2 regions of the Marvinbryantia sp. genome follow, and region 1 is predicted to be linked to the other one. Evidence: riboswitches for the same ligand, from Rfam matches in the RefSeq annotation. Region 1 holds a riboswitch; the other holds the start of a gene.

Evidence for each region. A riboswitch is a leader RNA that binds a small molecule or an ion and turns the genes downstream of it on or off. The one in region 1 is predicted to bind cobalamin.
Region 2: another riboswitch for cobalamin. It lies ahead of ACLU9Q_RS06635 (ABC transporter substrate-binding protein); the one in region 1 lies ahead of nikB (nickel ABC transporter permease).

Annotation. Positions count from the first base shown of each region.
Region 1 is NZ_JBKXTT010000001.1:343,904-351,567, forward strand. It holds gene ACLU9Q_RS01475 (hypothetical protein) at 1-1,094, opposite strand, end outside; gene ACLU9Q_RS01480 (ABC transporter ATP-binding protein) at 1,144-2,130, opposite strand; gene ACLU9Q_RS01485 (ABC transporter ATP-binding protein) at 2,120-2,908, opposite strand; gene ACLU9Q_RS01490 (ABC transporter substrate-binding protein) at 2,938-4,482, opposite strand; gene nikC (nickel transporter permease) at 4,497-5,324, opposite strand; gene nikB (nickel ABC transporter permease) at 5,326-6,264, opposite strand; cobalamin riboswitch at 6,500-6,687, opposite strand; gene hflC (protease modulator HflC) at 6,781-7,647, opposite strand; gene hflK (FtsH protease activity modulator HflK) at 7,650-7,664, opposite strand, start outside.
Region 2 is NZ_JBKXTT010000004.1:273,909-281,572, reverse strand. It holds gene ACLU9Q_RS06645 (ABC transporter ATP-binding protein) at 1-730, opposite strand, end outside; gene ACLU9Q_RS06640 (FecCD family ABC transporter permease) at 727-1,782, opposite strand; gene ACLU9Q_RS06635 (ABC transporter substrate-binding protein) at 1,779-2,858, opposite strand; cobalamin riboswitch at 3,051-3,232, opposite strand; gene ACLU9Q_RS06630 (N-acetylglucosamine kinase) at 3,269-4,231, opposite strand; gene ACLU9Q_RS06625 (ABC transporter permease) at 4,228-5,184, opposite strand; gene ACLU9Q_RS06620 (ABC transporter permease) at 5,195-6,157, opposite strand; gene ACLU9Q_RS06615 (sugar ABC transporter ATP-binding protein) at 6,174-7,658, opposite strand.

The sequences.
Region 1 (7,664 bases):
GTGGTGTAGCCGTAAAGCTCGATGTATTCCTCGCGGCTCTGTGCCTTCCAGAAGCCCTGATACAGGCGGATCGTTTTGCCGTCCTGCGAGTTCGACTCCGGGTACCCGGAAACAGCATTGTACATCATTGCAAAAGCAGGTCCCGCCATGGAAGCATACTTGCCCTCCACGTAATCGATCGGCGCATTTCCAAAAGCATCCTTCTCCTTTATCGCCTCAAAATTCGCCTCGGTGAAGCTGTCGATCGCACCCACCATAATATTCCTTTCCTGCGCCGCTTCCTTTTCTGCAATCTTATCGAGATATGTAGACGCGTGGAAAGCGCTCAGCAGCGCATCGCAGTCCCCGGCCGCAAATGCCGCCTCCAGATTTTGAAGACCGGCGCCGTTTTCCGTATAGTCCGGCACCAGCGTAACCGAAACGCTGCCGTCCGCGCTCATCAGCGTGGTATTTTCCGCCGACGCCGCAAGCTCTGCCGCCTCGCCGTCCAGCACAAGCCCCGCCTGTTCGGAAAATGTCTCCAGCATTGCCTCCACACGGGATGCGTGAGTGGCATTTCCCCTGGACGCGCCGCCCGTCATGATCACGTAAGACTTCGCGCCCTTCTCCAGAAAATACTCCGCCATATTAATACCCGTCTGGTACACCTCCTCCGGGTTCGGTCCTACCGAACCGAGAAACCACGGATCATCCTTCACCGCGTCAAATGCCTCATCCGTAACAATACTTGATCCGAGTACATAATACAGCTCATTTTCCGCGCACACCGCCAGTGTGCTCTCCAGATCATAACCGCAGAAGGAAATGATCCCCTCTGCTCCCTGCTCCTTTGCCGCTTCGATAAACTGATTTTCCTCCTCCGCTGTCGCAACCGCTCCTGAGAAGAAAAACTGCACAGGGAAACCCTCCTGGATATAATCACGGTAATAATTACTGAACATACCCATTTCCGCGCTGTCCGGGTCATATACGACCACGCCGATTTTCATCGTCTCTGTGCCATCCTCCTGCGCTTCCTCCGCCTGCGCGCCCGCGCAGAACAGAAGCATAAAGCAGAGCATGATCCCAAATACCGCAAACCTTCTTTTTCTCATATCGTCTGCCCTTCTATCTATAATATGATGTCGGGGGCAAAAGTCCCCATTATTTCTCATCCGCGTGCGCCTGCTGCTGTGCCACATAATGGCACGCCGCCTCATGCCCCGGCGCAATTTCCTGCAGCACCGGCTTCTGCGACCGGCATTTTTCCATGCAGTGTTCGCAGCGGTCTGCAAAAGGACAGCCCTTCGGAATGTCCAGCGGGCTTGGCGCCTCGCTCTCAATACTCTCAATCTTTTTATTCGGGTCCATGTGGATGGAAAACTGCGCGCCCAGCAGCGCCTGCGTGTACGGATGCACCGTCTTCGTCGCTACATCCTCGCCCGGAATCACCTCCACAATATGTCCCAGGTACATCACGGCAATCTGATGCGCAAACGACTGAATCAGCGCCAGGTCATGACAGATAAAAATCATGCTGACATTTTTTTCTTTCTGCAGACGCACCAGCAGCTCAATAATCGTTTTCTGGATGGAAACGTCCAGCGCCGACGTCGCCTCGTCGCACACCAGAATCTCCGGCTCCAGCGACAGTGCGCGTGCAATGCTGACTCTCTGCCGCTGTCCGCCGCTCATATTGTGCGGATAGCGGTGCATAAAGTCCGCCGGCAGCTCCACCATTTCCAGAAGTTCGCGCGCCTTTTCCTCCTTCTGGCTCCGCTTCAGCTTTCCGAAATTCATCAGCGGCTCCGTCAGAATATCAATAATCTTCATCTTGGGATTAAAGGACGCCAGCGGGTCCTGGAATACCATCTGGATATTCTGCCGGTTTTCCCAGCGCTCCTTCTTCGTCATCGCTGCCATGTCCCGGTCATGATAGAGGATCTTTCCCTGCGTCGGGTCATCCAGCGACAGCACCATCCGCACGAAGGTGGACTTTCCGCAGCCGCTCTCTCCCACGATGCCGAGCGTTTTTCCCTTATACACTGTTAAATTCACATCATTGCACGCCGTCAGTGTCCGGCCGTGGGAGGCGGGAAACTGTTTTACAATGTGCTCTGCTTTCATCACAACATCTGCTTCATGAAACAAACCGTTCTCCCTCCATTTCCGGTACTGCCGCCAGCAGCCTCTTCGTATAATCATTTGTCGGGTGATTCATCACCTCATCGCGCGTGCCCGCGTCCACCACCTTGCCGTACTGCATAACGATCAGCTTATCCGCCATATATGCCGCCACACCCAGGTTGTGGGTAACAATGATAATGCCCGTCTGCGATTTCTCCCGCAGCTCCATCATCTGCCGCACGATCTGTGCCTGCGTCGTCACGTCCAGCGCGCTGGTCGGCTCATCCGCCAGCAGCAGCTCCGGATCAAAGGTCATTGCCATAGCGATGCCGACGCGCTGCCGCATACCGCCCGAAAGCTGGTGCGGATAACTGTTCATAATGTTTTCCGCCTCCGGCAGGCGCATTTTCTCCAGCATGGAGGTTCCAAGCTTCCACGCCTCTTTTTTCGACTGATCGCTGTGCGCACAGATATATTCCACATACTGACTGCCAATTTTGCGGATGGGATTCAATGTCCCACCGCAGTCCTGGAAGATCATGGACATCTTTGTGCCGCGCAGCTTCCGCCATTCCTCTCTCGAATACTTCAGAAGGGATTCCCCGTGAAACGTAATATCGCCCTGCGTCACCCGGCCGCCCCCGGCAAGTGCGCCGAGGACCGCACGGATAACCGTCGTTTTTCCGCTTCCGCTCTCTCCCACCACGCTGATGATCTCCCCTTTCTTCATGGAAAGGTTGAAATGCTCGATGGTGGGCGGCTGTTTCCCATACTGAACTGCCAAATCCTTAATTTCCAGCATAGTTTCCGCTCCTTTGATGCGCGCCGCGTTTATTCCGCCATTTTCATATCCGCCGTTACCCAGTAGTAATCCATCGGATACATAACCAGTCCTTCCACAGAAGATTTGGAAATCAGGAAGGTATTCTCATATCCGAAGAATACGGTTGCCGCGTCGTCCATAATCGCCTGCTGTATCTTCACGATCAGTTCCCTTCTGGCATCGGCATCCATTGTCGCCGCCAGCTCATCCAGCCATGCGTCAACGTCCGCGTTCGCATAGCCCGCCGTATTGTTTGCAGAGCTGCTGTACCAGTTCTCACGCAGATAGTTCTCCGGGTCACCGGTATTTGCAACCAGCACGTTCCAGATCAGAAGATCATACTGTCCGGAATCGCGGCGGTCAAGCATCGTTTCATAAGATACACAATCAAGCTTGATATTGATACCGATTTCCTTCAGGCTCGCCTGTGCCGCCTGCGCGTAAACGCCCAGCTCCGCACGGCTGTCATAGTATACGAAGGTCAGCTCCAGCGGCTCGCCCTCCGGCGTCTCCACATAGCCGTCCCCATTGCTGTCCACGTAACCGGCGTCCGCCAGAAGCTGCTTTGCGCCCTCCGGGTCATAAGCATTGGCGTCGTTCAGTTCGTCATAACCGTAATCCAGTGTCGGCGGAACCGGAGCCTTTGCCGGGGTAGCGCCACCCTCCAGAAGTACGCTTGTGTAGGTTTCCTTGTCAAGACCGCGCAGCAGCGCCTGACGGAGTGCCAGATCGCCCAGTGCACCGTTCTGGTTCATAAATGCATAGGTGGAGCGCAGGGATTCCAAAGACTGGATGGTGTAGGCATCGTTGCCGTCAAATTCGAATACGTTTTCTGTCTTCAGATTATATGCCACGTCGATCTCGCCGGACTGAAGCGCCATCGAACGGGTCGTCTGGTCGCCGATGATGCGCAGCGTCACGCTGTCGTTCGGAACCTCGCCTTCCCAGTAATACTCGTTGCGCACCACAACCGTATCACCCGCCGGGTCGAAGGACTGGAAAGCATAAGGACCAGTGCAGACAGGACCGGACATGGCAATATTGGAATTGTCAATGCTGGTGTCCATGATCAGGAACAGCGGGTCCGCAAGGCAGCCTGCCATGTTTGCGTTTGCTCTGTTCAGATTGAAAATCAGGTTCTGTCCATCCACCTCAACGCTTGCCACATCGAAGAATTCCGGCACACGGTTGGACATTTCAAAGGTCCTCTCCAGGGAAGCCTTCACCAGCTCCGGCGTCATATCGTTGCCGTTGGAGAATTTTACGCCTTCACGGATGGTGAAGGTCCATGTTTTTCCGTCCTCGCTGTTGCTCCACTCTGTCGCCAGACACGGAACCATGTTGCCCTCCGCATCAAATTTTGTCAGACCCTGTCCGACGCCGTAACGGGAAATTACCCAGCTGAAGTACTGCTCCGTCGGCTCCAGCGTATCTGCAAAGCTGGTCACGCCGATCGTCATGGTTCCCGCCGCGGAAGCCGCCGTCCCTGCCGCCATTACGGCTGCGGCAACTGCCACTGCCGCCGCTAATTTTTTCATCTTTCTTACCTTCATTTGTTCTTCCTCCTCTAATTTTCCTGTCTCGGGTCCAGAATGTCACGGATGCTGTCGCCGAGCATATTAAATACAACTACTACAATTACAATAGCGATACCGGGCGCGATCATCAGCCACGGAGCTTTCGCCATATAGGTTCTTCCTTCGTTCAGCATCAGTCCCCATTCCGGCGTGGGCGCCACCGCGCCAAAACCGAGGAAGGAGAGCGATGCCAGCTCCAGCATCATCGTTCCCATATCCGCCGCCGCTGTCACCGTCATGGTCGTCAGCATGTTGGGAAGGATGTGCCTCCACAAAATTTTTGCCGTACTGGTACCGTTTACCACAGCAGCCTCCACGTACAGATTCCGTTTCAGCTTTAAAACCATACTGCGCGCCAGACGGGCATATTTGGGCCAGCTCACCGCCGTAATGGCGATAACGCCGTTTCGGAGGCTCGCACCCAGCATTCCGGCAATCGCGATTGCGAGGATCATTCCCGGAAAGGAAATCATCATATCGGCAACGCGCATGATGATCTGGTCGATCCAGCCGCCGAAATAGCCCGCGATAATACCCAGCACCGTTCCCGTAACAAAAATCGTCGCCACCAGAATCAGCGTGTATACCAGAGAGGTTCTGGTGCCGTAGATTACCCTGGAGAGCAGATCTCTTCCCAGCTTATCGGCGCCCAGCGGATATTCCTTGCAGGGAGCCTTCAGAGAATCCGTCATAACAGCTTCCAGCGGGTCCTTCGGCGCGATCCAGGGAGCGAAAATCGCCACGCCCGCGATTGCCAGCGCCAGAATAAAGAAAATGGTAAACTGTTTATGCTCCAGAAAAAAGTTCTTCTTTTTCATGTCAGTTGACCTCCTTGATTCTTGGGTCGAGCCAGGTATAGGACAGATCAACCAAAATGTTAATCACCATATACAGTATTGCAATTACCAGCACGTACCCCTGTACCATCGGATAATCGCGGCAGGAAATCGCTTTGATCGCCATGCTTCCCATACCCGGCCAGTTGTAGATAATCTCCACGACCGCCGTACCTCCAAGCAGAGACCCCAGCGAAAGCCCCAGCAGGGTAACGATGGGCAGCATTGCATTTGGCAGCACATGCTTCCAGAGAATTACACTTTCTTTCATTCCTCTCATTCTTGCGCCTGTCACATAGTCCTGCCGCAGCTCCTCCAGAACTGCGTTGCGCACCTGCCGGGTATACTTGGAGGACATGGACATCGCCAGCGTGACCGCCGGCAGGATCATCGCCTTAAAGTCTGTCGTGCCGCCCGCCACATTCACCCAGCGGAGCTGCACGCCGAAAATGCTCAGAAGCACAAGCCCGATCCAGAAGCTCGGGATGGATACGCCCATAAAGGTGATGCCGCGTATCAGATAGTCCGGCCATTTGTTCTGATAGACTGCCGACAGGATCCCGCAGGGAATCGAAAATACAATCATCAGAAGAAGCGCAAACAACGACAGCTTCATTGTCGGCCAGAAGCACTTCATCAGCTTCTCCGCCACCGGGATCTTAAAGGCATAGGAGGTTCCCATATCGCCTGTCAGGACACCCTTCAGCCAGTTTCCGTACTGCACCAGAAACGGCTGGTCAAGTCCCAGCTCATGCCTGGTCTGCTCCAGAAGCTCCGGTGTCGGCAGATTTCCGCATTCTGTCAGCATGATCTCCGCCGGGTCGCCAGGGGAAAGATAGGTGAGCGCAAAGGTGAAAAAACTGACGCCGATCAGAACTACCAGAATCTGCAGAAGCCTTTTTCCAATTTGTTTCTTTGACATTTTTTCTCCTTCCTACATCTTCCGGTTTAAAACAAAACAGCCGCAGGATCGTTCTTTCTCCCTGCGGCATCGTAACATGTAACTATGTAGCTTTCTGTATGCAAACGGAACGCGCCCTGCGCCTCCCGCCCATTTTTCATGAAAAATCACAAAAATAAGAAGCCCGTATCACAGACTGATACGGGCACAATTTCACATACAAAATACTTGCTGCTTCTTATCGACCGTAAGAATCAAACGAAAAACAATCGCAAGCAGTTCTCCTGACTTAAGTTCATCGCCCAAAAGCGCCTTCCCAGATCTTCTTTATCAAAATCCAGTGACATAAATGCTCTCAGACTCGCTATCACAGTGACGGGATCGTACCGGACTTTCACCGGTTTCTCTATTAATCCTTGCGGAACTTGCAACGGCTGGCTTCAAACCAGCAAATGTTATTTAATTTTACGTCATACATTATAGACCAATATCTTTCACTTGTCCAGAAAAATGCAAAAGATTTTCATGTTTTTTCATTTATTCTCCGGTAAACGCCTGCGCGATCGGTGAATCCTCCGGCAGCACAATCGTTTTGTTTTCCCCGGTCATGGAGGCTTTCAGTGCATCGAGACTTCTCACATAGGAATAGAAATCGGTCTTGTCCTCATCCGAGTAGGCGTCCGCCAGAATCCTCATGTACTCCGCCTCGCCCTCCGCGACCAGGATCTCGCCCTGCCGCTTCGCATCGGAAATCTGGATTGCAACCTCCTTGTCCGTCGTGTTGCGGATGACCTTCGCCTCGGAATTTCCCTCCGCCGTGTAGGTCGCCGCAATGTTGTTGCGCTCGGAGATCATACGCTCGTACACCGACGACTTGTTGTCGTCCGGCAGGTCAAGCTGCTTCATATCGAACTCCAGCAGCTCAATGCCGTACTGCGCCAGATTATCGCCGACGCTCGCCATCACCGCCTCGGAGAGCCTGCCGCCGCGCCCGCTGATGACTTCGTCCTGGGACAGGCTGCCGATGGTGTTTTTCGTTGCATTGTACACCGCCGTGTTGATACGGTTCTCGGCGTTCGTCATAGAAGAATTCAGCGACTGTGCAAATTTCAGAGGATCGCTGATGCGCCAGAGCACGTAGCTGTCGCTGATCATTGTTTTCTTTTCCTTCGTGATAACGTCCGACGGCGTCAGATCGTAAAGAAGGATTTTTTTCGGCAGCGTCGACGCCTCCTGCACAAACGGCACCTTAAAGCTGATGCCCTCCTCATCCACTACGCTTACAACCTTTCCAAACTGACGGATCAGCTTGTATTCATCTTTTTCTGTCACCACGATGGATGAACCGAGCAGAACGACTGCCAGCACCGCGCCCGCCGCTGCAATAATGCCAATTTTCTTCATAATTATCTTCCTCCTTC
Region 2 (7,664 bases), on a different contig from region 1:
CAATCGGCATAATTTCCGTGCTTACTCCGTATACTTCCCGGATGTTTTCCTCTGTGATCACCTTTTCCGCCGAACCAAGGGAAAATATCTTTCCATCCTTCAGCATCAAAAACTGATCGCAGAACATTGCCGCCAGATTGAGATCATGGATTGAAATTACTACGGTAAGCTGTTCCTCCCCGGAAAGCTGTCTGACGATCTCCATGGTATGAAGCTGGTTTTTCATATCCATGCTGCTGGTCGGTTCATCCAGCAGCAGGATCTGCGGCTGCTGCGCCAGCGCCCTTGCAATAAATACGCGCTGCCGCTCTCCGCCGCTCAGCTCTGTAATTTTTGTAAACGCATACCGCTCCAGCTCCATCTTCTCGATCAGCTCATATACCAGCTCCTTGTCCTTTTTTCCCGGATTAAAGCGGACAAACGGCATCCTCCCCATCATGACCGCATCCACCACACGGACCGGAAAAATATTGCCCATATGCTGCGGTACATACGCCACATACTTTGCGCGCTTCCCGACCGGCATTTCAAAGAGATTCTCTCCATCCACACAGCTTTTTCCCGCAAAAGGCTCCAGAATGCTGCACAGTGACTTTAACAGCGTGGTCTTCCCGGTTCCATTCTGCCCAAGCAGTGCCATCACACTGCCCGTAGCAACGGAAAAAGAGATATCATCTAGGATCAGCCGCTTTCCGTAGCGAAACGAAATATTCTCCACTTTCAGACTCATTGGAAATACCCCTTTCGTTTTGATAAAATCAAATTGATAAAGATCGGGACGCCCAAAAATGAAATGATGATTCCAACCGGGATCGTGACCGGCGCCAGAATCAGCCGCCCGATCGTATCGGCAACCAACATCAGAATCGCGCCCGTCACTGCCGAAAACGGCAGCAGATAGCGATGATCATTTCCGATGATCATGCGTGCGATATGCGGTCCTGCCAGACCGACAAATCCGATCACACCGGTAAAGCTGATCACCGCAGCCGTCATCAGCACAGAAAGGATCCCCACCTGCACGCGCACAGCTTCCACACGGATACCCAGAGATTTCGCCACCTCGTCGTCCCCGGAGGACATTACATTCAGCGCAGGAGCATGAAAATAAAGCAGGATCAGACAAACAAGTACTACCACAGCTACCGTTCCCGCTTCCTGCCACTGCGCGCCGTTCAAAGACCCGAACGCCCACTGCACTACCTGCGCCAGCTTATGTTCGCTGGCAAAAAATTCAATGGTTGAGGTAGCTGCGCTAAACAGGTAATTCAGCGCAATTCCCGTCAGAACGATCGCTTCCGGTCCCATTCCGACCTTGAGAGAGATCATGTATACCAGCACCGTACATCCCATTGCCCATATAAATGCGTTCAGCACGATACCGGCTTCTGTACCGGCAAACAGCCCCATGCCAAACACGATAGAAAGCGATGCGCCAAATGCCGCCGCGTTGGAAATACCAATAGTAAAGGGGCTGACCAGAGAATTTCTCGTCACTCCCTGCATCGCCGCTCCGGATACGGAAAGTCCGAAGCCTGCGAGCACCGCCATCACAACCCTTGGGAGCCGCAGGAAAAGGATCACCTTTTCCTGCTTGCCCGGTTCCTCACCCCGCAGCCAGCCGGCCGCCGCTCTGCACACATCCGCCACGCTGGTATCCGCCGCGCCCATCGCCGTAAATACCAGAGCCAGAATGACTGTCAATATCAGACACAAAATGATCAGCAGCCAGTTTCTGCGCGCAGAAACCTCGTACCGCTTTGCAATTTCTTTTCCGCTCATTGCTTCAGCTCAGATGCGCTGTAGAAGTGTCCCTCCACGTTTTCAAACCCCTGGAAGTCCTCCATCCATGCGCGGAATACCTCGTCCGGATCCAGATCCGGCAGCAGATCCGGATAGAGCATCTTTGCCACATACATCGTTCCTACCAGCTTGCAGGCGCCGCCGTGGCTGAACTGTGTCATAAAATAAATATCATCATTCTTCACCGCGGTGATCTCATCCCATCCCGCACGGGAAATCAGATTCTCGTAGCAGTTAATAAAGTCCTCTTTTGTCGGCGGCTCGTATAAACCGGTGCCTGCATTTGCCTTTTCCGGCGTGATCAGCTTAATGATCACATCCGGGTCGCGCACGATCACTTCCTCCGGATCTACGTCACTCTTGGAGATATTTTCAAAATCTGTCGCAAAAATATTTTCTCCGCCGGCATAGGCAATCATATCGTAGAAGAAATCTCCCGGCAGGGTCGTATTATAATCGGTAGTCGATTCAAAATAAACCGTCTTTTTCTCCTGCCCCTCCAGCTGCGTGTTGATGTACTCCAGCTTGTCATTAAAGTAATTGTAGAACTCCTGCGCCGATTCCTCGACATCAAACATTTTTCCAATGTTCTCTACCTGATTTTTAAAATCCGACGTATCGTATCCCGAAATCACAAAAACCTTGATCCCAAACGGCTCCAGCTGTCCCTCTGCCTCTTCATAGGAACCGTTGTCCGGCAGAATAAGTACATCCGGGTCCAGCTCCGCAATCTTTTCATAGTTCAGCTCGGTCTGGCTCTTTCCGATAACATTGTCCGGGTCAAACATCCCCCAGTATTCTCTGTCCTGCGCCGTATTGCTATCCACTGAAATAATGTGATCGATCGCTCCGCACGCACGGATCAGTTCGCTGTTGTAGCGGTTCGCCACCACGCACGTAGATACCGGATACGGCAGTTCCACCTCTCTGCCCGCATTGTCCGTAAGGGTAATTGTCTCCTTGTTCTCTGCTTCTTCTGCGCTTACTCCCGCAAACACTGCTGCCGAAAGAAATGTGCAGCAAAGCAGTGCTGCCAGTTTTTTCATGTGCTTCATACTTTTTCTCCTTTGCTTTTTTATTTTAGTCAAATACCCTGCAGCAAGCTGCGGGGCACGACCTGCTTGTTCTTTCCGCCCAGGGGGCGGCGTATTTGACCCTCGCGGGAATAAAAAAAGAGACCTTTCCAAGATCGAAAAAGTCTCCTGCCGTTTCAGTTGCAACAGCTTTCTTTCCCCTTGCCCGGAAATACTTCTGCATATTATAAAGGCAGGTCTCCTGACTTCTGCTTCATCCGCAAAACACCTTCCCGCCAAAGGCAGTGGTTCCTTCGTTTCTTGTCCGCAATTACAGTAGTGGCTGCTGTGGGGGATTTTCACCCCGCTTCCCTTTTCATCAGATCCTCATCTGAACCCTTATAAAGATTTTTATTTATTTGTTAAAACTATAACATTTTCTGCCAGATGTGTCAAGCAGATCCCGAAGCATTGGCTGCCCGCTCCTCAAGCCACTTTTGCGCGCCCGCAACAGGCTCTTTTGATGCCGGAAAAATTTCCGCGCGCCCGTCCATCGCCTTCTGGACCCTTTTCTCCAGTAAGTCCAGATATGTCCGGTTCGCCGCCTTTGTGTGGACAGAGCCGGTAAGTACAACCGGGATCTGCGCCTGTGCAAAGCCAAGCTTGCGGCAGACCACGCTGATATTTTCTGCCGTGCAGTCCGTCATTTCCTCTGCCAGAGTCTGCGCGTCCTCATCCTTTTGTTCCAACGCCGCAAAGAACAGCTCCACCGCTGCTCTTGCCGCCTCCGGATGCTCTGTCGGATCCTTCAGAAGCGTCAGCGAATCAAGAATGTCCTCCTCGCTCCGGCATCCGAATTTCTGCTGATACGCCGCCGTCAGATACGTATTCTCCCCATGCAGGAAAAGGCGCTGATACACCGCCCGGAAAAGGTGCACGGCAATCCATCTGCCGCCTCCGGCATCCCCGGACCACTCATCCAGTCCGGCGCTCTTTATCATCCTGCTCTCTTCACTGATCCCGCAGCAGCATACGCCTGTCCCGCAGTTATAGGCGATTCCCCAGCCATTGCACTCCGCCTTTACAGGCAGGAAACCATCGTTGCACACCAGGAACCGCGTAAGCCCGATATCCCGCAGGCAGCGCTCAATATTTATCTGATCTGTGCGGCTGTCAACACCGGACAACCCCGCCACCGTATCCGTAATATCACCGATCTGCAGCCCTCTTCGCCCAAGCAGGTCAGCGATCGCGCTCCTCAGCTCACGCGCCGTATCCTCCCATCCGCCCGGCAGGAAATCATGATTCACGCATCCGCCCAGGCAGCGCTCCGCCGCCCGGAATTGTCCGTCAAGCAGACGATACTCCGTTTTCGTTCCCCCGCCGTCGATCGCAAGATACCACGCATTTTTCATACTGCCTCCGCCTTTCTTTTCTGCGCATAATTATCCGCCCAGAGAATCAGCAAAATAATGATGCCCTTGCACACCTGCTGAATGTAAGCGCTGATGCCGAGCATATTCATGCAGTTCTCCAGAAGCTGTATTGCAAGCAGGCCCACAAAGGACTGCCCGATCCCGCCGACGCCGCCTGCAAAAGAAGTGCCGCCTACCACACAGCCGCAGTTCACAGACAGCGCGGTGCTGTCTCCGTAAATGGACGAGCCGGTGTTCAGCCGTGAGGAGAGCAGTACGCCGCAGAAAGCGGCCATCGCCCCGCAGATCACAAAGGTCATCCACTTTATTTTTTCCGCCTTGATGCCGGATTGCGCGGCTACGTTATAATCGCCGCCGATCGCATAGCAGTTTCTGCCAAAAGAAGTAAACCGCAGAATGCAGAAAAAGAGCACCAGCATCACCAGCATGATAATGATCAGATTCGGTATCCCGGCGATCAGCTTTCCGTTGGCAATTTTCATGAACGACAGATTTTTTGCCGGAACCGGATGCGCGTCGGTAATCTGCTGGGCAATGCCTTTGAGCAGCATTCCCATGCCGAGCGTGATGATAAACGGCTCCGTTTTCTGCCGTACGACCAGAAAGCCATTGACAAAACCAACCAGCGCCCCGCAGGCAACCGCCGCCAGGATCGCCGCCCACAGCGGCATATAATCCATCAGCTTAATCGTGATAATTCCCGAAAGGCTCATCATCGAACCAATTGAAAAATCTACGCCGCCGCAGATGATCACCAGCGTCACTCCAAAGGCAAGCATCTCCAGGATCGCCGCCGAATTCAGCATATCAAGAAGATTATACGTCGTGTAAAATCTGGTGTCAAAGAAAATCATCAAAAACAGCATCAAAAGAATCGCCGTCAGCGCCTTTTGTTTTTCCATTACTTTACAGATTTTTCTCCATACGTGCATTCGTCCCACCTCACTTTGTTCTGCGTCGGTCTATCCAGATAGCAATAATCAGGATGATGCCCTCGCACACCGACTGGATATAGGTTGATACGCCAAGTAAATTCAGACAGTTGGAAAGCAGTGTCACAAGCATAACGCCGAGCATGGTGCGGATCACACTGCCGCGGCCGCCCGAAAGCGAAGTACCGCCCACTACCACTGCAAGGATCGCGTTCGTCTCATAGTTTGCGCCCATCAGCGGCGATGCCGTGGTCGTACGCGAAAACAGCACGATCGCGCCAAATGCCGACAGCACGCCGGACAGCACATAGACAAGCGCTACCCGCCGCTTCACCGGAATGCCAACCATATCCGCCGCTGTAATATTGGCTCCCGTAAGCTGGATCTCCCGCCCGGTCTGTGTCCGGTTCAGAAAAAGATGCAGCGCAAACATCAGCGCAAAAAACAGCAGGAAGGATACCGGAATAAAACCGACCTTGCCGGAACCAATGCCACGCAGCAGCGTCACCGAAGAATTCAGGTGAGACATATGCTGCGTTGCTCCGCCCGTGTACAGAAGTGCCGCAGCGCTGTACACCGCGCTGAGCGCGTAGCTCATAAACAGAGCCTTCGCCTGCGTCAGCGCCCCGCAGCTTATTACCGCAAGCGCATTTATAAGCCCCATCAGCGCACCCGCAAGCAAGCCTGCAAGCAGCGCGCCCGTCTGTCCAAGCACGTCGATCATGGAAATTGTAAACACCGCGGAAAGAGATACGATTCCCGCCACCGAAAGATCAATATAACCGCCGATGATAGCGATCGTCATCCCAAGCGCCACAAAGCTCAGCGGTCCAAACTGGTTCAAAAGATTTCCAAGGTTCGCCACGGTGAGAAATTTCGGTTCCATCAGAGCCGTCACTGCCGCCAGGATCACGATCGTCACCAGGACCAGATTTTCCTGCAAAAACGAATTCGCGCGTGTTTTTGTATTCACAGCCTTTCCTCCTCTCTCAGCCGATCGCCATATTCATGATTTCCTGCGCCGAGGTCTGCTCCGGGTCAAATTCCCCGGTAATGCGCCCATTCGCGATCGTCAGCACGCGGTTGCTCATATTCAGCACCTCCGGCAGCTCCGATGAGATCAGGATGATCGAGCTTCCTGCCTCCACCGTCTTTTTCATCAGCATATAGATCTCGTATTTTGCACCCACGTCAATCCCCCGCGTCGGCTCGTCCAGGATGAGGATGCGCGGACTCGTCTCCAGCCAGCGCCCGATAATGCACTTCTGCTGGTTTCCGCCGGACAGCTCCACAACCGGCGTCTGCGCAGAAGAGGTCTTGATCAGCAGCTCCTCTATCTGCCGCTGCGCCATCTGACGCTCCTTTCCTCTCGACAGAAAAACACCCTTTTTCACCTTCGGCAGATTCGCCATGGAAATATTCGCCTCCACGGAAAACGGCAGCACCAGCCCCTGCTGCTTCCGGTCCTCCGGCACAAACGCCATTCCGTACTTTTTTCCATCCTGCGGGCATGTAATATTCACAGTCTCCCCGTCGATCCGGATTTCCTTCTGCTTTGCCTTATCCGCCCCGTAAATCGCCCGCACGATCTCCGTTCTTCCTGCGCCGACAAGACCGACCAGACCAAGGATCTCCCCTTTATTCAGCGTAAAGGAAATATCTTTAAGCTTTCTCGTATTTAAATGCTCCACCCTCATCAGCGGTCCGCCAACACAGTGGGGCCGTTCCGGGTATTCATTCTCAATGGTCCTGCCCACCATCATACTTACCATGTCCCGGCGGCTGAGCTCCCCGGCAGGACGCGTATCGATCACATGGCCGTCACGCATGACCGTCACATAATCGCAGTATTCAAAGATTTCATCCAGCTTGTGGCTGATGTAAATGATCGAGATCCCCTGCCCGCGCAGCTGCCGGATGATCTCTCCCAGACTCGCAAGCTCCTCCTCCGTCAGACTGCTGGACGGCTCATCCATAATGATCAGCTTTGACTGAAAGGAAAGCGCCTTGGCAATCTCCACCATCTGCTTTTCCGAGGTACTCAGCTCCGACACAAGTGTCCGCGTGCTGATGGACGAACCGATCCGTTCCAGAAGCTCCTTCGCCTTCTGGTGCGTTCCCCTCATGCCGCCCGCCTCTTTAAATCTTCCAAGAAAAATGTTTTCCCCTACCGTCATGGAATTTACCAGACTGAATTCCTGGTAAATAATGCTCAGTCCCATGCGCAGCGATTCCATCGGCGACGTCGTCTCCACTGTTTGCCCGTCAAACTGGATGCTCCCGGAATCCTTTGTATAAACGCCGGAGAGGATTTTCATCAGCGTCGACTTGCCTGCTCCGTTTTCTCCCACGATCCCATGAACAACCCCGCGGCGTATCTGCAGAGATACGTCATCCAGCGCTTTCACGCCCGGGAATGTTTTGCTTACCTCCCGGACGGATAGAATGAATTCCGAAGAAGGATTTTCTGTCATAATGTC